3 linked regions of the Pseudovibrio sp. M1P-2-3 genome follow. The protein of the gene in region 1 interacts with the protein of each later gene in a pairwise test. Links are inferred from orthologs where the notes say so. Each region holds a gene or a part of one and is shown on either strand. Other genes may lie near its edges.

What was found.
Region 2: the proteins of P6574_RS07550 (region 1) and P6574_RS20100 interact in binary tests that used the Escherichia coli proteins (3 or more experiments, as listed by UniProt). The link is inferred for Pseudovibrio sp. M1P-2-3 from one-to-one orthologs.
Region 3: the proteins of P6574_RS07550 (region 1) and P6574_RS11500 interact in binary tests that used the Escherichia coli proteins (3 or more experiments, as listed by UniProt). The link is inferred for Pseudovibrio sp. M1P-2-3 from one-to-one orthologs.

The regions. Positions count from the first base shown.
Region 1 is NZ_JARRCW010000001.1:1,645,504-1,649,732, forward strand. What follows is about bases 1-2,701. They hold P6574_RS07550 (P-II family nitrogen regulator), read right to left. Parts: upstream 1,670-2,701; coding sequence 1,331-1,669; downstream 1-1,330. Other genes in these bases: glnA (type I glutamate--ammonia ligase), read right to left, coding at 1-1,201; P6574_RS07555 (hypothetical protein), read right to left, coding at 1,729-1,932; P6574_RS07560 (VOC family protein), read left to right, coding at 2,030-2,431; P6574_RS07565 (NAD(P)H-hydrate dehydratase), read left to right, coding at 2,448-2,701. Also shown: more of P6574_RS07565, read left to right, coding at 2,702-3,932. UniProt on the Escherichia coli protein: P-II indirectly controls the transcription of the glutamine synthetase gene (glnA). P-II prevents NR-II-catalyzed conversion of NR-I to NR-I-phosphate, the transcriptional activator of GlnA. When P-II is uridylylated to P-II-UMP, these events are reversed.
Region 2 is NZ_JARRCW010000001.1:4,548,832-4,560,657, forward strand. The notes cover bases 1,341-4,730. They hold P6574_RS20100 ([protein-PII] uridylyltransferase), read right to left. Parts: upstream 4,373-4,730; coding sequence 1,541-4,372; downstream 1,341-1,540. Other genes in these bases: murJ (murein biosynthesis integral membrane protein MurJ), read right to left, coding at 1,341-1,532; P6574_RS20105 (helix-turn-helix domain-containing protein), read right to left, coding at 4,468-4,730. Also shown: more of murJ, read right to left, coding at 1-1,340; more of P6574_RS20105, read right to left, coding at 4,731-4,839; P6574_RS20110 (Smr/MutS family protein), read right to left, coding at 4,836-5,468; mltA (murein transglycosylase A), read right to left, coding at 5,465-6,559; P6574_RS20120 (Tim44/TimA family putative adaptor protein), read right to left, coding at 6,556-7,290; P6574_RS20125 (FxsA family protein), read left to right, coding at 7,577-8,104; P6574_RS20130 (acyltransferase family protein), read left to right, coding at 8,258-9,301; P6574_RS20135 (DUF2092 domain-containing protein), read left to right, coding at 9,405-10,184; P6574_RS20140 (hypothetical protein), read left to right, coding at 10,181-10,657; P6574_RS20145 (TetR/AcrR family transcriptional regulator), read right to left, coding at 10,682-11,296; P6574_RS20150 (SDR family NAD(P)-dependent oxidoreductase), read left to right, coding at 11,401-11,826.
Region 3 is NZ_JARRCW010000001.1:2,645,558-2,656,992, forward strand. What follows is about bases 7,840-10,838. They hold P6574_RS11500 (two-component system sensor histidine kinase NtrB), read right to left. Parts: upstream 9,902-10,838; coding sequence 8,777-9,901; downstream 7,840-8,776. Other genes in these bases: ntrC (nitrogen regulation protein NR(I)), read right to left, coding at 7,840-8,764; dusB (tRNA dihydrouridine synthase DusB), read right to left, coding at 9,902-10,838. Outside these bases: GTPase HflX, read right to left, coding at 1-664; RNA chaperone Hfq, read right to left, coding at 665-922; P6574_RS11475 (D-amino-acid transaminase), read right to left, coding at 1,059-1,931; Trk system potassium transporter TrkA, read right to left, coding at 1,968-3,344; nitrogen assimilation response regulator NtrX, read right to left, coding at 3,533-4,900; P6574_RS11490 (sensor histidine kinase NtrY-like), read right to left, coding at 4,875-7,157; more of ntrC, read right to left, coding at 7,325-7,839; more of dusB, read right to left, coding at 10,839-10,894; P6574_RS11510 (bifunctional 2-C-methyl-D-erythritol 4-phosphate cytidylyltransferase/2-C-methyl-D-erythritol 2,4-cyclodiphosphate synthase), read left to right, coding at 11,107-11,435.

The sequences.
Region 1 (4,229 bases):
GAAGATCATACAGGTTTTTGTCCATTGCATCGCCAGGGTGGAGCTTGTTCTTGATGCCATCAAGGCCAGCCATAAGAATGGCGGAGAATGCCAAGTACGGGTTCGCTGTTGGATCTGGGAAACGTACTTCAACACGCTTCGCTTTTGGCGACGTCGTGTGCGGAATACGGCAGGAAGCGGAACGGTTACGCGAAGAGTATGCCAGAAGAACTGGAGCCTCGTAACCTGGAACCAGACGCTTGTAGGAGTTGGTTGAAGCGTTTGTGAAAGCGTTCAGGGCTTTCGCGTGCTTCAAGATACCGCCGATGAAGTACAGAGCGTCTTCGGAAAGGTCTGCATACTGGTTGCCGGCGAAGCCTGGCTGACCATCTTTCCAGAGGGACAGGTGACAGTGCATGCCGGTGCCGTTATCGCCAAAAACTGGCTTAGGCATGAAGGTTGCGGACTTGCCATAGGCGTGAGCAACCTGATGAACCACGTACTTGTAGATCTGCATGTGGTCAGCCATTGTGGTCAATGTCTGGAACTGCATGCCAAGTTCGTGCTGAGCTGCCGCCACTTCGTGGTGGTGCTTTTCAACCTTAACGCCCATTTCTGTCATGACAGAAAGCATCTCGGAGCGGATGTCCTGACAGCTGTCGATAGGAGGAACCGGGAAGTAACCACCTTTTGTGCGAGGACGGTGACCAAGGTTACCGGTCTCGTATTCGCTGTCCATGTTGGAAGGCAGCTCAGTGCTGTCCAGCTTGAAACCTGTGTTGTAAGGGTCGGAAGCGAAGCGAACATCGTCAAAGATGAAGAACTCAGCTTCAGGGCCAACAAATACAGTATCGCCAGCGCCGCATGCTTTCACATATGCTTCTGCGCGTTTTGCTGTCATGCGTGGGTCACGGTTGTAACCTTCGCCGGAAAGCGGGTCGAGAATGTCACAGAAAATGGACATTGTGGACTGCGCAAAGAATGGGTCGATGTGTGCAGTGGCAGGGTCCGGCATCAAAGTCATGTCGGATTCGTTGATGGCTTTCCAACCAGCGATGGAAGATCCGTCAAAGGCAACACCTTCGGCAAACATGTCTTCATGAACTTGCGACACGTCCATTGTGACGTGCTGCATTTTGCCGCGAGGATCAGAAAAACGCAGATCTACGAACTTTACGTCTTTCTCTTTGATTTCTTTCAGGACTTCGCTAGCTGTTGTCATAGTGTCCTACCCTTTATTTTATTGCAGCAAGCTGCGTTGGTAATTAACTGTTGGAGTACATGTGGTTCTAATGCCCCAAGAACCAACTTTTCTCTATCTATGATCAGTTGATATTGTCTCAACTGAAAATTAAACTGCGTCTTCGCCGGTCTCACCGGTTCGGATACGCATAGCCTGTTCGACGTGTGAGACGAAAATTTTGCCGTCACCGATGCGGCCGGTCTGGGCTGCGTCGCGAATGGCCTCTACTGCTTTTTCCACTAAGTCGTCGTTAAGAACAATCTCAACTTTCACTTTTGGGAGAAAATCAACGACGTACTCAGCGCCGCGGTAGAGTTCTGTATGGCCTTTCTGGCGCCCGAAACCTTTGGCTTCAGTAACAGTGATACCTTGAAGTCCCACTTCCTGTAGAGCTTCTTTCACTTCATCAAGCTTAAAAGGCTTAATTATAGCTTCGATTTTCTTCATTGCCTCCACCCCAGGTTAATTGACGGGTTTCTTTTCGTTACAGCGAAAACAGAGCCCCTTCAATTGTCCAATTGATCTATATTTAGAGGCGCACAGGCCTCATATAGCCGCCGTCCAGTTCTTAAAGCATAAAGCGTGCCAGTTTTGATAAATGGCTGAATGGCTACAAAAAGAGGCAGTGGCCTTGGTAAATCTACGAGGTGTAGTGACTGAAAAATATGCAGATGCTCAAAAAATAGGCTGATAGGTGTTTTTTCAGGCATGTAGGTGTTTGTTTCCTTTGAGGGCGCGCTGGGTCTAGCTCTTGGAGGGGGAGGGCGTTAAGCTGTTGATGAGGACCAATGGAAACAGGAGTCGTTCATGCGGCTGATAGCGCTGGATCATATTGTTCTAACTGTGAGTGACCTCGATGCTGCTTGCTCTTTCTACCGTGATATTCTGGGTATGGAGCATGTTGTGTTTGGTGGAGGGCGTCATGCTCTACACTTCGGGGGTCAGAAGATCAATTTACATGTGAGTGAAACCAAAGCCTCGCCAAAGGCGCGGTTAACAACGCCGGGGTCTGCGGATCTTTGCTTTCTGGTGGAAGATCTGGATGCGGCAATGGACCGGCTTACCACAGAGGCGGTGCCCGTGGAGGAAGGGCCGGTTTATAGAACCGGAGCTAAATCGTCGTTGCTTTCTGTATATATAAGGGATCCCGATGGGAACTTGATCGAGTTGTCGCAACCTCAGGATATTGTGATTGCGCCGCGCCCTTAACTGAAAGAGAAGTGTAATGAGTGAACTGCTAACTCCTGCCCAGATGGGGCAGGCGGACCGGTTGACGATTGAAGGCGGTGTGCCCGGCATTGATCTTATGGAGAAAGCGGGGTGTGCCGTTGCCGCCGCCTGTAAGTGTCTCTCACCCCAAAAGGCTCGTATTTTGATAGTTGCGGGGCCGGGGAATAATGGGGGCGATGGATTTGTTGCTGCCCGTTATCTGGTTGAAGCGGGTTATGAGGTCCTTGTTTATGTGTCCGTTCGCCCGAATCAGTTGAAGGGAGATGCTGCCACGGCCTTTCTCACCATGGATCGTCCGTGTATTTCCTATGAAGAGATGCTCTCAACGCTTGGGACGTTGACAGAGGATGATGTTGTTGTTGATGCTTTGTTTGGTGCTGGGTTAACGCGGGATCTGGAAGGTCAGGCGCGTTCACTGGTTTGTGCAATTAATCAAAGTTCCGCTCATGTGGTTGCCGTAGATTTGCCTTCCGGCCTTGATGGCAGAACCGGCTGTGCGCGTGGGTGCAGTGTTGAGGCAGATGTTTCGGTTTCCTTTTTTCGCCCTAAAGTTGGGCATTACCTTCACGAAGGTCCTTCATTGTGTGGTGCGCTGGAAATTGTCGATATCGGAGTAAAATCGTCCACTTTGCCGTCTCTTGGGAACTTGGCACAGCTGAATGCCATTGAGCTTTGGAAAGATGTGACCCCGAGCCCTGAGAGGTTGGGGCATAAGTACTCCCGTGGACATCTTGCTGTGGTGAGTGGTGATGCTTTACATACGGGTGCGTCCCGCCTGAGCGCCTTGGCGGGGCAGCGAATTGGGGCCGGTCTGGTGAGTGTTGTGGCCAGCGCCGATGCGGCGAAGGTACATGCAAACCATTTGACAAGTGTAATGGTAATGGACAGTGCTCTAGAAGATGTGCTGTCAGACCCTCGTTATAGTGCGGTTGTGGTGGGGCCTGCCGCCGGTATTGGCGGGGAGACGCGTTCACATGTTTTAACTTGTTTAAAAAGTGGTCGCGCGCTCGTGCTGGATGCGGATGCATTGACATCTTTTGAGGTGACCCCCGAAGTACTGTTCTCACAAATTCAAAAGAGCGGGAAAAACACTGTCCTCACGCCCCACGAAGGAGAGTTTTGCCGCCTGTTTCCGGACCTTGCCGCAAATAAAGACCTGTCAAAAGTTGATAGGGCGCAGCAGGCGGCCCTAAGGAGCGGTGCAATTATAGTTTTGAAGGGGGCGGATACGGTTATCGCCTCCCCGGATAATGAAGTTGTTATAAATGCAAGCGGAACACCTTGGTTGGCAACCGCAGGCTCGGGAGATGTACTTGCGGGACTGTGCGCTGGGCTGCTGGCGCAAGGTGTACCTGCGTTCGAAGCAGCTTGTCAGGCTGTTTGGGTTCACGGGAGAGCAGCTGAACTTTGCGGACCTTTTCTTATTGCTGAAGATCTAATTTCCGCGGTTCCTCAAGTCTATTGGGAAATTCTAGAGTGAAACTCCTTGGTGGCCGGATGCCGTTCGAAGGGTAGCAGGCGAATATCGTGCTGGTGTCCCTCCGCATTCCTTAGGCTGATCTACGCTCAGGTTACATTGATATGATGTAAGGGGATCTGACCTTACTGTATGGATCTCAACCTCCCAGCAGTTGCGTGATCGGTCTGTTCGCTGGTTTTCCTCTCTTTCTTATCGATAACAGTAAGGCAATGAGTGTTGTCCATTGGGCTATTCATCACCCTTCGCGCGACATGCTTAATTGCTATCGCAAAGGTTGGACGCAGCGTTTCATGCTGT
Region 2 (11,826 bases), 2.9 Mb from region 1 along the record:
TGACCAAGCAAATCTACGGCTCCAGTTAGCTGAACAAAAAGTGCAAAGAACACCATTCCGCCACCTACAAGAATGAGGAGTTCTGCAGCACGAACTGCAAAAAACTCGGAATAATATAAAGGTTCTAGCATTAAGGCTCCAAACCACAATGCGGCACCCATCAAAAGACTGGCGATTACCAATAGCGGAATTCGGCGAAGAGAAATCGTATCGAATTCGAAATGATCCCTTCTTTTAAGTACAATGGCTAATAAAAGGGTGTTTATCCAACCTGCCGCCGATGAGGCTACAGCAATGCCTACATGCTCTAAATAGGGAAACAGGGAGACTGCCAGAACAACGTTTACGACCATTGCTATTGCCGCAAATACCATAGGGGTTTTTGTGTCCTCCCGAGCGAAATAAGCGGGAGAGAGAACTTTGTTTACAACAAAGGCTGGCAAGCCTACAGCGAAAGCGACAAGTGCCGCCGATGTTTTTTGAACTGCTTCCTCGCCAAATTGCCCACGTTGGAAAAGGACTGAAATAATTTCGTGCGGAATAACCAGTAGGGCGATAGCTGCGGGTAATGTGAGGGCTAAGGCAAACTCTAAAGAACGGTTTTGGGAATTGCGTGCTTCCAGCAGGTTTCCTGAGCGCAGTTGCCGGGTAAGGCTTGGGAGAAGCACAACTCCAATTGCTATGCCGACCACCCCCAGAGGGAGTTGGTAGACCCTGTCTGCGTAGTAAAGGAAAGAGTTGGCCCCGTCTTGCAGGGAGGCAATAATTGTACCCACGGTAATATTGATTTGAGTAATACCGCCAGCAATAACCCCTGGAAGACCCAAAACCAACAGGCGTTTGATATTAGGTGTCCACTTTGGGCGAACCAAGGGAATTTTGAACCCAAGGCGGCGTAAATCAAAGGCGACGAATGCCAGTTGAACCACTCCTGAAACCGCTATGCCCCACACCAAAATGGTGCCTACAGTTTTGCCGGGTGGAAGCCCGCTCAGGCCAATTCCAAGCAGGACAATAGACATGACCACATTAAGCATGACAGGAGCTAGAGCTGCCGCCGTAAATCGCTGGAAGGTATTCAAAATACCACTGATAAATGCCAGTAAAGACATAAACAGCAAGTACGGGAATGCGATGCGTGACATAAGAACCGTGAGTTCGAATTTGTCAGGCTCTTCAAAAAATCCTGGTGCCAGCACTAACACTAAGGCAGGCATCGCCACTTCTGCAACTGCGGTTATAATGAGGAGTGTCCAGAACAAGAACGCAGCCACTTCACCTGCAAACTGACGGGCTTTTTCCTTTCCCTGCTCTTCTAGGGATCTGCCAAACAGCGGCACAAACGCGGAGTTAAAAGCCCCTTCGGCAAAAAGGCGTCTGAAAAGATTGGGGAGCCGGAAGGCCACGACAAAGGCGTCGGCTACTGGCCCCGTGCCAACAAAGGCAGCAAGGAGCACATCCCGTAAAAAGCCGAGTAGCCGACTGAGCATTGTTGCTCCGCCGACCTTGGCAAAGTTTTTGAAGAGATTCATCTATTAAGTTAGCTCGCTAGTCTTTTGGGACGCCGACGGACCTTTTTAGGTTTCTCGGTATTTGTCTGGCCCTCAAACGCCTTAATTAGCGTGGAGCGTATTGTTTCTTGGCGTCCAACATTACTCACCTTTCCACCAGTCAGGTCAGTAACGTAGAAAACATCCACGGCACGTTCGCCGAATGTGACAACATGTGCGGATGCGATATTCAAATTTAGGGAAGAAATCGCTTTTGTCAGATCAAAAAGAAGGCCTGGTCTATCAAGCCCTATTACTTCCAAGACCGTATAGTCATGGGACCACGAATTGCTCGCGTGAACAGTCGTGTCCAGCTCAAAGGCCTTACTTCTGTGGTTGGTTGCCTGCTTGATTTGTGTCCGGCTGATTTTCGGGGCCGATCCTTGCAGGGCCAATTTGATATGGGAGCCTATGCGTTCGCCGCGCCGCTTTTCATCTTTATCTTCGGGAAGTTCACGGCGAATGAAAATGGTGTCAACTGCAAGGCCACTCGTTGTTGTGTCAATTTGGGCATCCACAATATTGGCACCTGAGGCAAAACAAGCGTGAGCAATAATGGAAAGAAGACGAGGATGGTCCGGTGCGACAACAGTAATTTCCGTGACAGCTTCAAAAGTATGGGGCTTGATCAGAGTTGAAAGAAGCTCCCCTTTCTGCTCCATCTCCCTTATCATCGTTGCGTGCTGGATTTTTCTGTTCAAATCCACTCTTAACCAGTACGCGTCATAATGCCGGGACAAGCAGGATTCGATGTCTTCATCAGACCATTGCAGAGCTTCGAGTGTGGTGGAAAGTTCTCTTTTGGACTGTTCCACTTTTTCTTTATTGGTCAGTTGCCCGTGACCACCGGATAACACGGTCTCACTTTCAAAATACAGAGTCCGCAGCAACTGGCCTTTCCAACCATTGAAAACCTTTGGCCCTACTGCACGTATATCCGCAACTGTCAGGATGAGGAGAAGTTTGAGGCGTTCCAGACTTTGGACCTTATTGCAAAAATCCTTAATCGTCTGAGGGTCGTTCAAATCTCTGGATTGAGCAATTGTACTCATTTCCAAGTGGTACTCGATCAGCCACGCAACGGTATCAGTCTCGGAGACTGAAAGACCTAGCCTTGGACAAATAGTTCTTGCAATGCTTGCCCCTTCGATTGAGTGATCTTCTGGCCTTCCCTTCGCAATGTCATGCAGTAACATGGCAACATAAAGTACTTTTCGACTAGGGATTGTTTTAATGAGGTCCGTAGACAGGGGATGGTCATCTTCTCCCAGCCCGCGTTCAATTTCGGATAGTATGCCAACGGACCTTAGTAGGTGCTCATCAACAGTATAGTGATGGTACATACTAAACTGCATCATCGCGATGACTTTTCCGAATTCGGGAAGAAAGCGACCAAGCACTCCAGCTTCACTCATTGCCCGAAGAACGGCCTCTGGATCGCTACGACTGGTTAATATCTTAATAAACAGCCGGTTAGCTTGGATATTTTGGCGTAGATCATCTGTAATCAGGCGCAGCGAGCGGCGAATGCATTTTAGAAGTTCGGGATGCATGTCCAGATTTTGCGTATCCAGTAAGTAAAAAATACGTACTAAATTGACAGGGTCTTTTTTAAAGACTTCATCGTTCGCAGCGACAATTCTCCCATTTACAGCAAGGAAATCCTTTGTACCCTTGATGGATTGCATGCGCTTCTTTTTGAAAGGTACGATTTTTTCAAAAAAGCGGGAAATCCTAGGAGCAGACTTTACATGCTGCTCTTCAAGCGCCGCGGAAAAGATGCGAGTAAGATCTCCCACATCCTTGGCGACGAGAAAGTAGTGCTTCATAAAGCGTTCAACGGCCCGCATGCCCGGATGGTCTTTATATCCGAGGCGAGCTGCTATTTCTTGCTGTACATCGAATGTTAAGCGGTCATCGGGCCGTTTTGTGAGGAAGTGCAGATGGCACCGGACAGCCCATAGAAAGTCTTGGGCTTTCCTAAACTTGTTTAGCTGCCTTCGTGAATAGACACCTTTGTCTACAAGGTCGACACCATTGGGAACACGGTAGAAGTATTTGCCAATCCAGAAGAGAGTATTGAGATCTCTTTGTCCTCCCTTCCCTTCCTTTACATTCGGCTCCACCATATAGCGTGAGTTTCCTTGGCGGTCGTGTCGTTCATCGCGTTCAGCGAGCTTTTCTGCAATAAACTCGGCACCTGTGCCAACTACGATCTCTTTATCAAACCGATCCTGTAGGTGCTCGAAAAGCTCTATGTCGCCCCAAACATGACGAGCTTCAAGTATGGAGGTACGGACAGTTATGTCTTCGCGGGCATGATGGATACATTCATCAAGACTTCTTGTGGAGTGACCTACCTTAAGTCCCAGATCCCAGAGCAGATAAAGGATGTACTCGATCATCTGCTCGCCCCAAGGGGTTTTCTTGTAGGGCCAGACAAACAACAGGTCTACATCTGACTGTGGGGCAAGCGTACCCCGTCCATAGCCCCCCACCGCAATTACTGCGATACGCTCACCTTTGCTAGGGTTTTCGTTTCTATAAATATGTGAGCGTGCAAAATCATAAATTGCCTGGATAATCAGATCCTGAAGAGCAGATAGCCGTTCAGAACATCGCCGCCCTGCCCCATCGTCCAGCAGCATTTTCTCAATTTCAGAGCGGCCATTTGACTGGACCTCTTTAAGGCGCGAGAGAATAAGGTTTCGGACTTTGGGGTTATTCCCGTCTCCCCCCTGTTCCTTTACAATAACGTCAAATTCTTCTTGAAGCTGCCCAGCCTCCAGAATGTGGTCGATGTTTAAGGTTGTAGGGGTCATTTCGCTATCCGCAGATTCGATTGTGTCTCTTCAAGGTATTAGTAGGTAAAGAAGTTTAGCTGTAAACTATGTCCTCGTAGATTCTGATGGTCTTTTCAAAGACTGTCTTTCACTGAGACAACGCGTAACTGATGTAGAAGATGGTCAATCGATTCCTCTGATAATCCGCCAATTTTGTTGGAAAGCACATTCGTCAATTCGGTCGCTTTGGGGTGCAGTCCTCCCGTATCTATGGTGATACGGGGGTTTGAAACTTCAGCGAGCCTTTGAAGCTCCTCAGCCTCGTCCCAAATTACGTTGAAGTAGGTAATAATCCTTTGAACCATATACCAAGTAGGTTTGCCACGTTTACCATGCTCAAGGGCAGAAAGGTAGGCGCTGGAAACAGAAAGCGCTGCTGCCATCTCTTTTAATGTAATGTTGCGCTTTTGTCTGAACTCTCTAATTTTTGCACCAAATGGAGTCATAAGTAATCCCTAGATGAATCGCGTCTTTTACGTATTTGAACGTAAATGGCTCCGTCTCCTCCGTGGGAGGTGTGCGCCGCTTCAAATCCTATTATTAAATGCCGGAAGTCAGGTAGTGACAACCAATGTGGAACTACGCGTCGTAACACGCCGCGCTCTCCCGCGTAAGCGTTGTGGGCAGTGGGAGTGCCCTTCCCTGTTATAACGAGAACCAGTGCGTAACCTTGCTGCTGACTGTGATGCAAAAAGCCTCGTAAACGATCATGGGCCTGATGTTGAGTAAGGCCGTGAAGATCTATTCGGGCATCAATCATTCGGCCTCCGCCCTTCGCAACACGCTTGCGGGTTTTGCGTGGCATTTTTGCAAGTGGCGGAACCGGCGCAGTTACAGGCGTACCCAAGCGGGCTGATTTACGCAGATTTTTTTCTGTCGATGTTAATTGGGGTTGTTTAGCTGCTTTGTGATCTACAGCCGCCTTTTGTATCTCGGGGCTAGGTGGATCTATATCCTCAAAGCTGAACGTTTCTGGGTGAAGAGGCGTTAAAGTTTGTGCAACCTTGCTCCACAGGCGTTTGTCCTCTGCAGAAAGTTCTTTTCCTTTTTTCTTTTTTGGACCGCTAGTATTCATTGTTTTCTTTCGAGGGCGATCTCGTTGGCTTTGGGAAGCAGACTAAAAAACTGGACACGATGCTGCAATTGCCCTGCTAGTGCACCTGCACTTTTACCAGTTCCTACATAAAGATCACCGCGCGCGGCCCCTATAATTGCGGAGCCAGTATCCTGAGCTATGAGCAGACGGGCAAAAGGCGCACTCTGTTGTGTAACAGGAACGTTAGAACCGCTCAGAAATATAGGCGTACCATACCCGTGGAAATTAAGGTCAACGGCAAGGCTGTAACCGGCCTTCAAAGGAAGCCCAGCTCCACCGATTGGAGCTGAGTTCTTCCGCTCAATTTTAATAAGATCAAAGAAGATATAGGACTTGTTCTGGGTCAAAATATCATCAATTTGCTCTGGATGTGCATTGAGCCAGCTTTTAATTGCCTGCATCGACATCTTGTCTCTGGAAATATCACCTTTTTCGATCAAGATACGGCCAATGGGAGTATAGGGGTGACCGGATTTCCCTGCATAGCGAAGACTGTAGAGGCTCTTGTCCTGCATTCTTAAAAGAGCGGAGCCCTGAATGGCAATAAAGAAGGCTTCGACTGGGTCTTTTAACCAAACAAGTTCAAGACCTTTATTCGATAGTGCTCCCTCCATGACTGCTTGCCTGTCTGGAAGGTTTTTGACCCCTTTAGGGAATCTATAAAGAGGAATGTTGTATTGATCTGTCTGATGTAGTGATGCGTCTACTTCGGGTTGATAATACCCCGTTATGAAGCCGTTTTTCGAGATCTTGTAGGCTTGAAAGTGGCGCTCGAAAAAGTCTCTGAAACTTTTTGTCTCCGCCTGATCCATCTCAAGGGCTTTTTTACAAACAATATGGAAGCCCTTGTCCGGTAGTTCCAGAAGTCGTTGGCAATGTTTGGAAAACACGGAAAAGGCCGCAGAGTGATCCTCTGCAGCCCAATTGGGAATTTCTAAATAGCTAATCGGAACGAATGTTTCTTTTGCAAAAGCTTTGCTGTTTGCGGCCAAAAGTACTTGAGCCAGACAAACTATGAAAAGAAGGTTTACTAAGAATTTCGGAAGCCGATGTACAGGCTGTCCAATCATCCTACCGATTCAGTTGCCACAAGTTTCCAGTTTGGATCATTGGAGCCCAAGACGCGGCTAAATGTCCAGATATCCGTAACGTTGCTCACCTGTGTTGGGTCGCCATCGATGACTTGCCCATCCGAGTTTTTTGTCACTGAAATGAGCTGGCTCGTCAGACGGACGGTGATGTGGGTTTTTTTGTCAACCAGCTGAACATCTTGGATGCTGGAGCGATCAATGCCAATGAAGGTTGATTCTACGGTTTCCCCGCGGGAGTTTCTGTCATTAATTGCTTGGGTAAAGCCCGCGTAAACATCTTCGGAGAGCAGGTCTTTCAGTGCTTTCGTGTCACCTTGCGCAAATGCAACAATGATCATCTCGTAGGCCATGCCGGCCCCTTTGAGAAATTCCTTTGGGTTGAACCCTGGTTCGTATTCCAGAATCTGGCTGAGCTTCTGGTGTAGGTCAGACCCTTCAGGCGCAACCTGATTGATAGCAGTTTGGGCTTGTGCTTTGAGCTCTTCGGTATTTTGTTGTGACGACTGCTTCTCTTCATTACCAGGCATCTGTATTACATTATCGCTGGTTTTGGAGGCGCGTGTCTGATCCTTGTCCTGTCGGATGGAATAGGGGTCAAACGGAGGTCTTTCGCTCCCAGTACGTTTGCCAAGTACAGAACGGAGCCGGAGAAAAATCAACACGGCTGCTACTAGAAATATGATGTTATATACGTCGAAAATTTCGCTCATGCCGTGCTACCGACCAATCCCTTATCCACGTACCGAGGTTCTACCACCCCAGCAGGACCACTAAAGTTATGTGGCTCTAACGATTTTTATAGTGTCTGTCACTAATTTAAGGTTTCTTCGCGCAACTTCCAGTCAAAAGGAGGGCAAAAGCCCATAAAAATAATATTTTGTATTTTCACTTTGTTAGACGCAATCCTCTAATATACCTTCATGGGCTTTTCGGCACTCGTAATATGAAACAAATGTACCTATTTATGAAGGGTTAGAACGAAATGAAACGAGACAAATGCCAATCGGACTGATTATTCTTGCCGCCTTTATTTTGGTCCCAACGATCGAAATTTATCTTTTTATTCAAGTTGGTAGTGCTATCGGCGCACTTCCCACAATTTTGCTGACGGTGGCATCTGCCGTGGCGGGCACTGCTTTACTGCGCTATCAGGGCCTAAGCCTGCTGATGAAAATGCGCAAAGAGCTTGATGCGGGTCGGGTACCCAATGAAGAAATAATGCATGGGGCGATGATTGTGGTCGCGGGCATAATGCTCTTAATACCCGGTTTCTTTACTGATTCTATCGGCCTTATTCTGTTTATCCCGCCCGTACGTAGCGCGATTGGCCGATATCTTGCGGCGAACATGACGATTAAAAACGTCAATGTTGATGGGTATTCCCGGCCACGAAACCGTGACGGTGTCGTGGATTTGGATGAAGATGACTGGCAATCTTCTCGTCACAATCAAGAAGATGACGAGACAACTTCAAAACAGAATACTGGTGGTACTGATCGAATTAGCCCGTGGCGAAATGAATAAACCTAGCAAAAAGTATCTGCAAAAGGTACATGGGCCTCTTTCCGCCACCATTAACCAAGAAAACAAATCTAATTGATTCAGTGATATCTAGCGCACCACTTTGATAAAATTCTATTTAAAGTAAACCCTATCTCTTTTTACAGATGGGGTGGTATGGGGCATTCAACTGCTACAAAAGCGGATCGAGTAGATTGGGTTGATTATGCGAAGGGCATCTGCATCATTTTTGTGGTAATGATGCACTCCACGCTTGGCGTGGAAGCGGCACTTGGTTCGACCGGCTGGATGGGCGATCTGGTTGCTTTCGCTAAACCATTTAGAATGCCTGCATTTTTTATGATTTCTGGACTATTTATAGTCCGGACTGTTCAGCAAAACTGGGTAACCTATCTTGATAGGAAACTCCTGCATTTTGCGTATTTCTACATTTTATGGCTTTCCATCCAGTTTGTATTGAAACTTCCTTCATTCACCGGTGAATACGGTTGGAGCGAAGTTTTGAAACTGTATCTCCTCTCTTTTATAGAGCCCTTTGGAACCCTTTGGTTTATCTATATTCTTCCTTTGTTTTTTATCTCCATTAAACTCCTTCATGATTCTAAAGTTCCCGCCCTTATCGCTATTTGTTCTACTATAGGAATGCAGGTCGCGAATGTAGATAGTGGGTGGCTGGTCCTTGATAATTTCACACAGTATTTCATCTATTTTTATATTGGTTTCAGCTTTTCTCCCTTAATTTTTAAAGTAGCTTCCCGTGTGAAGGAACAAAAATCACTCGCCTCTCTTTTCTTGGTTTTCTGGGCGTTCTTGAATGGATATCTGGTCTTTTACGGAGAAGATACCCATCCCGCCGTATCCCTGTGTTTGGGAGGGTTGGGCGCTATTGCCGTGGTATGTGTGTCTGCCTTAATTACGAAGGCTAGGGGTTTTGCGTTTATAAGGGGCTGTGGCAGAAATTCTTTGGTTATCTATTTGAGTTTTTTCTTTCCAATGGCCGTTTCCCGTATGGTTTTGCCAGCCATTTTTCCAAGTATTGATGTTCTATCCGCCTTGGTGACGTTTTCGGCGGTTTGCGGGCCTCTTTTATTATGGTGGTGTATTCAAAAATATGGTCTGGGAAAGTTTCTTTTTGCGCGGCCCGGTTGGGCTCACATGAGAGGACGAGGAAACTTGCAAGAGAACTATGAGGCTTCTTAGCCATAGGTTAGAGGGATTTTTACTTGATGCCACTAAAGTGAGTGACTCAAAGCTATTCGTCAGATGTTTTGAAGTATCTTGAAGTCAGAGTGGGAAACTTCTTGTGGCCTGGTTTAATTTTAAAAAGAAACTAACGTGTTTTGCTCTGTGTGCTGTGCTGGCTTTGTTTGGTTTTGGAAAGGCCCATGCAGAAACACAGGAGAGGGCCAAGGTAATGCTAATTGAAGCATTATCGAAGATTGGCAAGGCCAAGCAAATTAAGTTTACCGTTTTCGTGAGTGAAGAACGTATTTTTAAGAACCTCGAAACACTGAATTTTTTCTACAAGTATTCTGTAGAGTTGGCAGAGGAAGACAAGGTTGTTCTTGATCTTCCGAGGGTGAATGGGGTTAGCCGGATATTTTATAATGAAGGTAATTTTTCATACCTTGATGTCACAAGGAGTTTATATAAGACAGAGAAAATAGACCTTGATGACAAAGACATATTCTCCGTCTTGCGAGAAAAATACCAGCTGACACTTCCCGGTGTCGATTTGGTTACAAAGCATTTTCGCGATGATATGGAAAGGTGGGCCAAACACTCCTCCTATATTGGCTTGGAGAGGTTACAAAGTGGCCCCGCACACCACCTTGCTTACTTCAGTGATCCAATTGACTGGCAAGTCTGGGTTGATAGGAAATCCAAACTTCCAGTTTATATGATTGTGACCTACAATCAGATTGAGGGCGAACCTCAAACTCATATGAAGTTTAGTGAGTGGAAAATATCATCTGTCCTTAAAAGCGATCTTTTTGAATTTTCTCCTCCTAAGGGCGCCAAAAGTTTTTCTAGTCAGGTACTTACGTCTACTGAAAGTGAAGCGGAAGAGGGGGGACTATGACTAGATTTTTTGTAGTTTTGTCTGTTCTTGCGGTAGGTTTAGTCGCCTATGCCCTATCTTCTTTCCAAGTACCAGTGATTGATATCACAGCTTTGAATGCCAAACCCCATAATGGCCCTTTGGAGACGACGCCTAAGCCCAAAACTTTAGAAGCTGAAGAATATGGCAGGCATTTAGGGGCTGCTACGAGCACAAAAGATAGTCAGCTTGGATTATGGGGCCTGGAAAACAGGAGGCATCAAGCAAAGGGAAATCTACTGGTCTCCGTTTTTGAATTGCGCCAAACTGTTGGCCCTAGTGAACTGGATCATGCTGAAAACCTGTTTTTTGGGGGGCATGATGAAGGCGTGATCTATGATCTTCCAAAAGGCTGCGAAGAAGCATTGATCGAAAAAACACTGGTTTTCGAGTGTGGTGCCATGACCTATCGGCCCATCATAATAAAAAACCAGACCGGCTTTCTTCCTCTGTAATAACTGGAGTGGCCTACACTCCGCCTATGTGGTCTGTATGCCAACAAGATACTCAAAGCACTTTGTACCTTGTTTCGCGACCTCTAAGAGATTTTCAATCGTTTCTCCATCTCTCGCTTGTATAGACATGCCTTGCTGCAAGGTCACAATGAAGCGGGCGATGGCCTGCCAATCAAGATCAGGTGCCTGTTCTTTGTCGCTCATACTGTGATCCAAATACTGAGCTAATCTGCGGATATTTGCGGACCGCAGGGTGCAGAGCTCTTGGCGAATGCTTTCATTTCCTGCATGGCCGTGGAGGGCCTCTAGAATAACAAAGCAGCCGTGAGGGCGATCACTCCGTGTATACTCTCTGGCGCTCGTTATGAGCATAGCTTCAACGGCTTTGAAGGCAGAAATTTCTTGCGTCATCGCATCCCAAACCCTAGCGCCATCCGTCTGGCAGTATAATTTCAGGGCCTCTAGAAAGAGCGCTTCCTTACTGCCAAATGCTGCATATATGCTGGGAGAGTTGATCCCCATGGAACTTACCAAGTCGCTCATGGAGGTGGTTTCATATCCTTGCTCCCAGAAAAGTACCATTGCGCTTTTAAGCGCTGCGTCTCTATCGAATTTTCTTGGCCGGCCTCTGGAAGTCATGTTGCTCCTCTTTATGTAACGATCATCAAATAAAACAGTTGACCATCATTCTCAAGCCCATTATTCAATTATGTGTCAATCGTTACAAAAATGGAATTTAAAGAATGAGCGATCTGAATGGAAAAGTTGCACTCGTTACTGGTGGAAGCCGTGGTATGGGAGCTGCCATTGTAAAACGGCTTGCCCAAGAGGGGGCTGACGTAGGGTTTACCTATGTAAACTCGGCTACTGCGGCACAGGCTATCGCTGCTGGGGTAGAGAAACTGGGCCGCAAGTGTCTTCCGGTTTGCGCTGACAGTGTTGATGTAAAAGCTGTAGTGAGTGCGGTAGATCAAGTTGCGAGCTGGTTTGGGAAAATAGACATTCTCGTCAACAATGCCGGTATTTTCACAGTTAAACCCTTTGAAGAATCCACCTATGAAGACTTTGAGAAAACGATCTCGGTAAATACCAGAGCCACCTTCTTTGCATCCCAAACGGCTGCTGTTCATATGCCGGAAAACGGCCGAATTATTTCAATTGGTTCAAAC
Region 3 (11,435 bases), 1.0 Mb from region 1 along the record:
CGACTTTTCTCAGTTCCCGTTCAAGTCTGGAAATACGCTCTTGAATAATGCGTCTATCAGCTTCGATCTGAGTTTCCCCGGGGCCCCCAATAAAGCCAAGGCCACCCCTTTGTCGTTCAAGATGTGTCCATGATCGCACCAAGCGACTTTTCTGCCAAGTCAGGTGGGCAAGTTCCACCTGCAAGCGACCTTCTTTTGTCTGAGCTCGCTCACCAAAAATTTCCAGTATCAAGCCAGTGCGATCGATTACCTTTGTATTCCATTCTTTTTCAAGATTTCTCTGCTGAATGGGGGAAAGGGGATGATCAACGACAACCAACTCAATCTCATTGAGGAGAATTTGACTTTTAATTTCCTCAAGCTTACCCGCCCCGATAAGAGTTCCGGGTTTTACATTCGAAAGACGGATAATACCAGTTTCGATTACGCTAAGCTCAATGGCGGCGGCCAACCCTACAGCCTCTTCCAAACGAGCTTCTGGACTACGTTGGTTACCAAAGGGTCTTTCTGCGCCGCTTTTTGGTTGAGCAAGTACACGGCTGTTTATTATTGGGACTAGAACGAGAGAACGGGTTCCCCGCGTAACCTCGACTTCGCCAGCCTCAATATTTGCATCTCTTTCGAGACGTTTGAGACCGGCTTCCTTCTTATCTTGTAGCTTCAATCAGCTTCCTGTCTTTTCGCCTTCATCATCTGATGGTTCAAACAATTGTACAGGACTATTTGGCATAATTGTAGAGATTGCGTGCTTATAAACGAGCTGTGAATGCCCATCACGACGCAACAGTACACAGAAATTATCAAACCAAGTGACGACGCCCTGTAGCTTCACCCCATTAATTAAGAAAATTGTCAGAGGCGTTTTTTGCTTCCGAACATGATTTAAGAAAGTATCTTGAAGATTTTGAGCGCGGTCAGCCATAACTCTTTTTTTCCTATTTTAGCGGACGCGGCCGCGGCATCCGCCCAGTTTAATGTTCCTATCTGATGCGATCCTGCCCGATTTCAACAAACACAGATTGTTGCCCCTACAAAGGCCCGAACCGAATATACATTGTTTAGGCAACTGCTAGTTTAGTCAACTCAGACCTTTCGTGAAATGTTTTTATTAATTCATGCGTAATTAACCCGACGGAACCATCTCCAACTAAAGTTCCATCTACTTTCACTACTGGTACAATCGGCCCGGAAGCAGAAGTAACAAATGCCTCCGTAGCATTTTGGGCTTCATAAACTGTGAACGGTCTTTCCTCTAGCTGAAACCCCAGCATTTCCGCGAGTTTCACAACACCACTCCTTGTGACTCCTTTCAGAATTCCATGATCATCGGGCCGAGTTAACAACACGTTGTCTTTAGTTACTATCCAAGCGTTCGTTGAACTGCCCTCTGTAATAAAGCCCTCTTTATCCACAAACCATGCTTCGCCGGCCCCTGCATCCCTTGCTTTTTGCTTAGCTAAAACGTTGGGGAGTAACCCAATTGTCTTAATATCTACCCTCTCCCAACGATTCTCCGGTGTCGTTATGACGGCGATACCATTTTGCTGAGCTTTTAACTTCTTCAACTGAGGAACAGAACGCGCTGTTACAACGAGAGAGGGCTTAACTTCGGAACTTGGAAAAAAATGGTTCCTTGAAGATACGCCTCTGGTGACTTGAAGGTAAATTATACCATTTTTAACCAGATTTTTCCGTAGAACCTCCTCCAAGATCCTCTTCAAGGCATTGCGACTCATTGAGAACTGAATGTTCAACTCACGCAAAGAGCGGTCAAGTCGGTTTAGGTGTGCCGTCAGATCTACCAAGTGGCCCTGCAAAACCTCACAGACTTCATAGACACCGTCGGCAAACTGGTAGCCGCGATCTTCAATATGCACGGCTGCAGTCGCGTGGGGAAGATAGCGTCCATTAACATAGGCAACACGAGACATACACTTCTCCTGAGTGCTTGATTGTCATAGAAAATACTAGAAGAACTCCAGTGATACGCGGAACATTTGCTCAACTTGGCGAACTTTATCTGCTACTGCAAAAATTACCACTCGGTCATTGGCCATTACACGATCATCGCCAGTCGGACTGATCACCTCGCCCCTCCGATAAATTGCCCCAATTCTAATGCCTTCAGATAGGTCAATTTCACGTAAAGGCCGACCAACTAGAGGGGAGGTCTCCAAGGCTTCGGCTTCAATCACCTCCGCCGCACCGTTTTGAAGTGCATGAACGGAACGAATACGTCCACGCCTCACATGTTGCAGTATTTTGGAAATTGTGACTTGACGAGGGTTCACAAATGTATCAATCCCCAAAGCATTTGCAAATGCAGGGTAGCTGGAGTTGTTCAGCAAAGCCAAATTCCTTTCGCATCCCATTTTCTTTGCCATCACACAGGATAGGACGTTGACTTCATCAACATTTGTAAGCGCGACTGCGATATCACAATCTTGAACATCCGCCTCTTGTAATACAACCTGATCAAGAGCACTGCCATGCAATACAACGGTGCGCCTCATTTCATCAGCAATGCGAACAGCCCTTTCTCTGGATTGTTCAATAATCTTGACCTTGGTCCTGATTTGCCGACTTTCCAGATGCCGAGCAACATACGAGCCGATATTCCCTCCACCAGCAATAAGTACCCGCTTGGCTTCAGGCTCTTCATGCCCAAAAATACTCAGCGTTCTGCGAACTTGATCCTTCTTGCAGCAGACGTAGGCCAAGTCTCCTTCTCGAATCATATCACCGCTTCGAGGAACAAATATTTTTCCCTGACGGGCAATTCCAACCACTACCGAGTTCAAATCAGGAAACAGACCCGTTAACTGACGCAAGGGGGTGTTGAGAACGGGACAATCTGCTCTACAGTCGATGCCAACAACAATAATATTATCGTCTCCAAAACGGACTGTTTCCATGGCTCCAGGCAGCAAAAGACGCCGTAACACCATGTCCCCTACCTCAATCTCAGGAGAAATAATAACATCAATAGGCATGTTATCCCGAGAGAACAAATTACGATTATCCGAGATGAGGTAACTTTGAGCTCTTACCCGCGCAACTTTAGTTGGAACATTGAAGAGTGAATGGGCAACCTGACAGGCCACCATATTAACTTCATCATAAAGAGTGACAGCAATGATCATATCCGCCTGATCCGCGCCAGCTTGAGCCAGCACGTCAGGGTGCGCACCATGCCCGACAAATCCACGGACATCCAGTGTATCACGAATGACATTTACGAGCTGTGGTGAGGAGTCAATAACAGATACATCATTTTGCTCCAATGCAAGTTTTTCGGCAATGCCATAGCCAACTTGCCCTGCCCCACAAATCACAACTTTCATTTTTGTTCCTTAAAGGCAAATTACAGCTCAAGCGCACAGCGAGCGTCAAGGCCATAGTGAACACAGTACAAGGACTTAATTATCCATTTTAAAGCACAGAATCACTACAGCTTATATCGATCAAATACAATACGGGGCCAGATACCTACATATATGGATAAAAATCCTTTTATCACAAAGAAAACAACCTACGACAGACCAAGGGACTTGAGCTTCCGGTGTAATGCCGATCTTTCCATTCCGATATATTCGGCGGTACGGGAGATGTTACCACCAAAACGTTTCACCTGAGCTTGAAGATAGGCACGCTCAAACTGCTCCCGCGCATCTCGTAGTGGCAACGACATAAGCTCATCCGCTCCAGTATCTCCCGGCATAGTCGGTAGTGTGGATGCAACCTCAGAAGGCAATAGGTCGGCAGAAATTACTGCCTCTTGATCTGCTCTAGTTAAAATTAGTAGGCGCTCTACATTATTTCTAAGCTGACGGATATTTCCAGGCCAATCATGGGTTTGCAGAACAGCCATTGCATCTTCACCAATCCGGCGCATTGGTAAGCCTGAAGCCGCAGAAATCTGCTGCATAAAGAAATGTATGAGCTGCGGAATATCTTCACGTCGTTCAGAGAGAGCGGGAACACGCAGCGGAACAACACTTAAACGGTGATATAGATCTTCGCGGAAATTCCCGTTATTGACTTCTTCTTCCATGTTGCAGCTGCTTGAGGATAAAACTCTAACATCCACTTCAACAGTGTTTGCTCCGCCCACACGGTTAAATCTCTGCTCGGTCAGAACTCGCAAAATCTTATTCTGGGTTTCTCGAGGCATATCGGCAATTTCATCTAAATAAAGAGTACCGCCATGCGCTTGCTCCAGTGCCCCGATTTTCCTAGGGACACCTTCTGTTTCCTCAATCCCAAACAACTCTTCCGCCATGCGTTCAGGAGTAATATTTGCAGCACTTAAAATAACAAAGGGTGCTTTGGAGCGAGAAGATGCCTCATGAATAGTCCGCGCTACGAGCTCTTTTCCAGCCCCGGAAGGGCCACTAACGAGCACACGGCTATTTGTTAAAGAGATACGTTCAATCGTCTGCCGCAGGTGATTCATAGCACTTGAGCTGCCAATGAGCTGGGAGGCATCGGCACTGCGCTGCTTCAAGTCACGGATTTCACGCTTCATACTAGAAGCTTCCAGAGCACGTTCAGCGACTAAAACCAACCTGTCCGCTTTGAATGGCTTTTCAATATAATCATAAGCCCCCTTCTTGATAGCAGAGACGGCCGTTTCGATATTCCCGTGTCCAGAAATAATAACGACTGGTAAATCCGGATTTTGCTTCCGAATGACGTCAAGAAGCTCAAGCCCGTCCAGCTTGCTGCCTTGAAGCCAGATATCAAGAATAATAAGAGATGGCCGCCGGTCCGCAATAGCGGCTAATGCACTGTCACTGTCTCCTGCTGTACGTGCCGTAAATCCGTCATCCTCAAGAATTCCAGCGATCAGCTCTCGAATATCGACTTCATCATCAACGATCAGAATGTCCGCTGCCATTGCTAGCCACCACCACTTCTTCAGTTTGAATTCCAGTTGTATTTTCTTGCGTATTATCACGCAGCATTAGTCTGACCATAGCCCCATGGCCACCGCATGCGACATCTGGAGCATCAAGCAACTCAATGCCTCCACCATGGTCCTCCATAATCTTACGAACAATTGCCAGCCCAAGCCCAGTCCCCTTTTCTCGGGTAGTCATGTATGGCTCCAGCAGCCTATGCCGCTGTTCGTTGGGCAGACCAATCCCATTGTCTGTGATCTCAATTATCCTCAAGTCCCCATCGACGATCAATTTAACATTGACCACTCCGGTTTCTTCGGTCGCCGATGTTGCTAAATACGCTGTAACTGCCTCTGTTGCATTTTTTATAACGTTGCCAATGGCCTGCCCCACCAATCGATTATCAAATCGGGTTGGAATAGCCTCTGGAGGAAGATCCGTTTCTATTTTCAGCTCAGTATTGGCGACAGACTGCAAAAAAGCAGCCTCCCGGACTGTATTGCGTAGGTCCGAAGTACTGATGCGAGGTTTTGGCATTCGTGCAAACGAGGAAAATTCATCAACCATGTGGCCAATATCACCCACTTGGCGTACAATTGTATCCACACATTGATCAAAGACCTTACGATCCCCTTCTTCAATTTTCTTTGCGTACCTTCGGCGAATTCGCTCAGCGGATAATTGAATCGGCGTTAAGGGGTTCTTGATTTCATGGGCAATTCGGCGTGCAACATCTGCCCAAGCCGTATTCCTCTGCGCCGCAACAAGATCCGTTATATCATCTAGGGTCACCACAAAACCATGCTCGCTGCGCGTGGCTTCTTCCGTTGTTACCTGAACATTAACGGTTCGTTCGCGCCCCTTCCTAACCAGTTGAACCTGAAAATAGCGACTTCTTCCATTTCCAACTTCCATAAGTTTGGAAAGAGGATCCGCAAATTCTCGAACAGCTTCTTGAATCGGACGATTAAGCAGCTCATTTTCGTCCTGCCCCAGCAGTTGGATAGCCGAGCGGTTTACCAGAGTAATTAGACCGTCATCATCTATACCAATGACGCCAGAGGAGACACCTGAAAGTACGGCTTCAGTAAAGCGTCTGCGTTTATCAATTTGGTCACTTGCAGCCAGTAAAGCATCCCTTTGCCCACGCAATTGCCCTGTCATATTGTTGAAGGTTTTTCCAAGATTAACCAAATCACCACCCGAGCGATCTGTCTCAACCTCAACATAATAGTTTCCTTTTGAAACTTGATCAGCAGCCCCAATCAGATTTCGTATAGGCTTGACCAATTTATCGGCAAAACCAAACCCTACCCAAATTGAGGAAAGCAGAAGGACCAGCGAAACACCCACATAAACCAGAGCAAAGGCAAGCTGGACACCAAAGCGCCGCTGCTCTAACTCGGCGTATTCGGTCACCCCCGCTTCAGCAAGTCTTTGATATTCAACAACACGAGGATCAAGTGCTCGTGTGACGTACAAATATAAGTCATCATAGGCAGATAGTTTGATCACACCACCAACCAAGTTGGAAACCCCTGGATGGATCAGGATCGGATTCCCGTCTGCAGCTTGCTCCATAGCAACTTTTGGCGGTAAAAGCGGCACAATATTTGGATCACGCAACACCTTCAATACAACTGTACCATCATTTTTTAAAATGTAGGCTCCAAGTAGCCCTCGCACCCATGTCTGGGTTTCAAAAAAGCGGTCAAAGCGGGAAGGCTCGTAGTGATAGGCGCTTCTATTTAGATCTACATCCTTAGCCATAGCTATCAGCGAACTACGCAGAATATTTCCATGCTCTTGTACATAAGCTGCAGCTACGGACTGAGCATTGCCAATAATCTGGCGTGTTCGCTTCTCAAACCATCGATCAAGTCCCTGATCCAAGGTAATCGTTGCCACTCCAGCAACCAAGATCGCAGGCAGTGCCGCAACTAGGCTGAACATAGTCACAATACGGACATGCAACCTTGCTGCAGCTTTTCCGCGTTTTCGGGCTTTCAGGAGCTTACCAAACTCCCAAAGAATAAGAATTGTAAGTGTGGCAACCAAAACTCCATTGGCAGCCAAAGCTATATAGATCACATTCTCAGTTGGGGTAATCGGCGTTAGGCCGGTCAGTACCGCAAAGGAAGCCCCAATAGATATGAGAGAACAACACACGACAACAAGACCGAAAATTCGCGCCTTGCGACCGCCAAGACTGGTGACCTTGACGTCCCCATCACTTTTACTGTTTGCGTTCATGAAGCCCGAACTTGGAATTTAAAATGAACTGCCCGACAGAGCACTATGGCATCATTACCACACCTTGTTGTTAATATGCCACATATCAAACCGATTTCCATTCCCTATGGGGATAACACAACATCGGAAGGTGAATGAACGTCACCTAACGGCCAACAGACGGCTTCCTATCTGGAGCTCCGAATTACCTGCACATCGAGGTCTCTGATTTTCTTCCGAAGGGTGTTCCTATTTACCCCCAAAAGCTCTGCCGCTTTTATTTGATTTCCACGCGTCGCAGCTAATGAGGCGCTGATGAGCGGATATTCCACCTCTTTCAAAATCCGGTGGTATAGACCTGGAGGCGGCAATGTATCCCCGAACTCAGAAAAATACGCGCCCAAAAACCGCTCTACGGCTCCACTCAAGTCCTTACTGGCCGGTGCCTCTTCTTCTACCGTTGACACAACAGGTTGGCTGAGCTCCATGTCAACCAGCCCTGCAGTAATAACCTCCTGCGGGTAGAGGGCGGAGAGCCGTCGGACTAAGTTCTCCAGCTCCCTTACGTTACCTGGCCATCTGTAGCGGCGCAACTTGTCAAGAGCTGCTACTTCAATTTGCTTGGAAGGCAACCCTTCTTTTTCAGCTAAAGAGAAGAAGTGCCTCACAAGGTCAGGAACATCTTCCGTACGTTCTCTTAAAGGTGGAAGGCGAATAGGAACAACATTCAACCGGAAGTAAAGATCTTCTCTAAACAACCCCTGATTTATTAGTTGTCGCAAATCTTTATTAGTCGCTGCAATGATTCGAACATCAGTCTGAATAGGCGTTCGCCCACCAACTGTTGTATATTCACCTTGCTGAAGAACCCTGAGAAGCCGCGTTTGCGCCTCCATTGGCATATCTCCAATTTCATCAAGAAACAGAGTTCCGCCATCTGCCTGCTCAAAGCGCCCTGAAGAGCGTACTTGCGCACCAGTAAACGCGCCCTTTTCGTGTCCGAACAGCTCAGATTCGATCAAATCCCGAGGAATTGCAGCCATATTTACCGCAACAAAGGGACCATTTCGACGCTTACCATAATCGTGAAGAGCTCTTGCAACGAGTTCTTTTCCCGTTCCACTTTCACCATTGATCATGACCGTCAGATCAGTCTGCATTAATCGGGCAAGAACCCTGTAAATTTCCTGCATAGCAGGGGAGCGCCCAACAAGGGGGATATTCTCTTGATTCTCCGCTGCTGCATTTACACTATGGGCTTTGGGCTCAGAAAGTGCCCGACCGACAATTCCGATCAACTCCTTCAGGTCGAAAGGCTTGGGCAGATATTCATAGGCTCCTTGTTCCGATGCTTTAATCGCAGTCATAAATGTATTCTGCGCGCTCATAATGACAACAGGCAAATCCGGGCGCAGTTTTCTTATACGCGGCAGGACATCAAACGCGTTTTCGTCGGGCATCACAACATCGGAAATTACAAGATCCCCTTCACCAGAACTAACCCACCGCCAAAGCGTTGTGGCGTTGGATGTCAAACGAACTGTATATCCAGCCCTTGAGAGAGCTTGATTGAGCACCGTGCGGATCGCAGCATCATCATCTGCAACAAGAATTGTTCCAAGAGGCATCGGAAATCTGTCCTATGACGAAATATTAGTTTCAAGTGGAGAAAAGGTTGGCATCAGGATACGAAAAGTCGTACCCGTTCTAGAACTATCGCATTCAATTACACCGCCATGGTCACCAATAATCTTTGCGACAAGCGCAAGCCCTAGCCCAGAGCCGTTTGTCTTTGTTGTAATAAATGGTTCAAACAGGTGCGGAAGAAGGTCCTCAGGTACCCCTCCCCCATTATCTTTTACGCAGAACTCAAGAGGCAAGCTCACTCGTTCACGAGCCCCTGGAATGGATAGGCGAACTCCAGGTCGAAAGGCTGTCGATAGAGTGATTTCCGCATCACCTTTCACCTCCAACACCTCCGCTGCATTCTTCAAAAGATTAATAAAGACCTGAACCAACTGATCCCTATTTGCATAAACTGACGGTAAGGAAGGATCATAGTTCTCAACAATCCTGACATTCTTGGCGAAGCCGTTTTCTGCAACTCGCTTAACATGATCAAGAACCAAATGAATGTTGACAGGTTCCCTATCTATTGGCCTCTCATCGGAGAATACCTCCATTCGGTCCACAAGCTTAACTATTCGATCTGTCTCATCAGTAATCAAACGTGTAAGCGCTTTATCCTCATTTTCAACGGCCTGCTCCAGAAGTTGGGCGGCACCTCTTATTCCTGAAAGAGGATTTTTGATTTCATGGGCAAGCATGGCCGCCAAACCGGTTACTGTACGCGCGGCACCTCTGGACGTCAGCTGCTTGTCCAGCTTTTCAGCCATTGTTCGTTCTTGAAAGAGAAGGACTACAGCACCCGGCCGATCACTCATGGGAGACGCGTTAATATCAACCAGCTTTTCCACGCCAATGCGCGGCGAGCTAATATCAACTTTATATTCGTTTATAGATGCATTGCGCGAGCGAACCTGTGAAACAAGTGCCAGAAGCGGGCTCCCAAAAGGAACGAAATGCGAAATGGAATGCCGCCGCAATACAGAAAGACTAGCTTGGAAAAAGCCTTCAGCCGCACTATTGGCTCTAAAAATGTGATTATCTTCATCGAGAACCAGAACTGGATGAGGAAGAGAATCCAGAACCAACTGCCCCTCTCCTGCAACTTCGACTAATTTCACTGCATTGTCACCACTCATTTAAGCAGCTCTCCGACTTTCACTTTCAACAAACCATGCATAAATTTGAGATTTTACTGTTTCAGGCTCAGTATTTGTCATTATTGATTTTACAAAGCCTTCTGGGGCGAGATGCAGAGTACCGCTTGCCTCCAGATACCACCCCAAATGTTTACGGGCTGCCCGAACACCAATATGCTCCCCATAAAGCTCCAGTATCGCTTCATAGTGCTCTATAATCAGCTCAGCCAACGCCCTTCCCGAAGGTGCTACACGTTTTTCACCTGTCTCCAAGTAATGCGCAATAAATCCAGGTAACCAGGGTCGACCATAAGCCCCTCGCCCAACCATAACCAAGTCGGCGCCAGATTGCTCCAGCATCAAATCCGCTTCTTCAAATCCAGTACAGTCCCCGTTTGCAACTAATGGAACAGAAACAACTTCCCGAACAGAGCGAATGGCTTTCCAATCAGCTTTTCCTTTATAGAATTGGCTCCGTGTCCGCCCATGTACAGTGATCATCTTAATCCCTGCATCTTCAGCCTGCTTGGCCAACACCGGAGCATTGATCGAAGCTTCATCCCACCCAAGTCGCATCTTTAATGTGACGGGGATATCAACAGCAGCTACGGTTGCTTCAATCAAAGACATGGCAAGGCCCAAATCTTTCATAAGAGCAGAGCCAGAGTACCCACTTGTAACTTTCTTGGCGGGGCAGCCCATATTTATATCAATAATATGGGCTCCTGCGGCTTCGGCCATGCGCGCACCTTCAGCCATCCAATGAGGCTCTCGCCCTGCAAGCTGCACAATATGTGGGCGAATCCCCGCCCCTTCGGAGCGCATACGACTTTCTTCGCTGCCCGTCACGAGTGAGGCGCTTGCGACCATCTCGCTCACAACCAAACCAGCCCCATACCTCAAAGCCAGTTTTCTGAAGGGTAAATCGGTTACGCCTGACATTGGGGCCAGAATCACTTTGTTCGGAACAGGAATTTCGCCAATTTTAATCATGCTTACGCATCTTGCCCTTAAAGTACTGCACATCGAATGTGCAGTTAACTACATGCCTATATTGTAACCACATCCCCTTAACAAACAAGCATTAAATCACTTTTGAGTGCCAAGAACATTGTAGTTTTCTGCCAAATAAGCCAAAAGTCCAAGATTGTCACGGGGCGGTACGCTACGCCCCGACAGAATTAATTTGGTAGAAAGTTTAGGTCATGGGCGAAGAGATTTACCAAAAACGACAAACTGTAGCTGTCATCATCGTTGCGGGAGGTAGTGGTACCCGCATGCACCACAAGAATACCCCTCTACCAAAGCAGTATCTGGATCTGGGTGGTAAAAGTATTCTACGGCATACTTTAGAGTGTTTCTCAGAGCATCCCGAGATAAATTACATCATTCCGATTATCCGCGAACAAGACCGGCAAACCTATACTGCCTGCATAAAAGACCTTGAAACAGATAAACTCATGCAACCCGTTCTTGGAGGAAGTGAAAGGCAACACTCAGTCAGAAATGGCCTAAGCGCACTACGCAAGGTGAA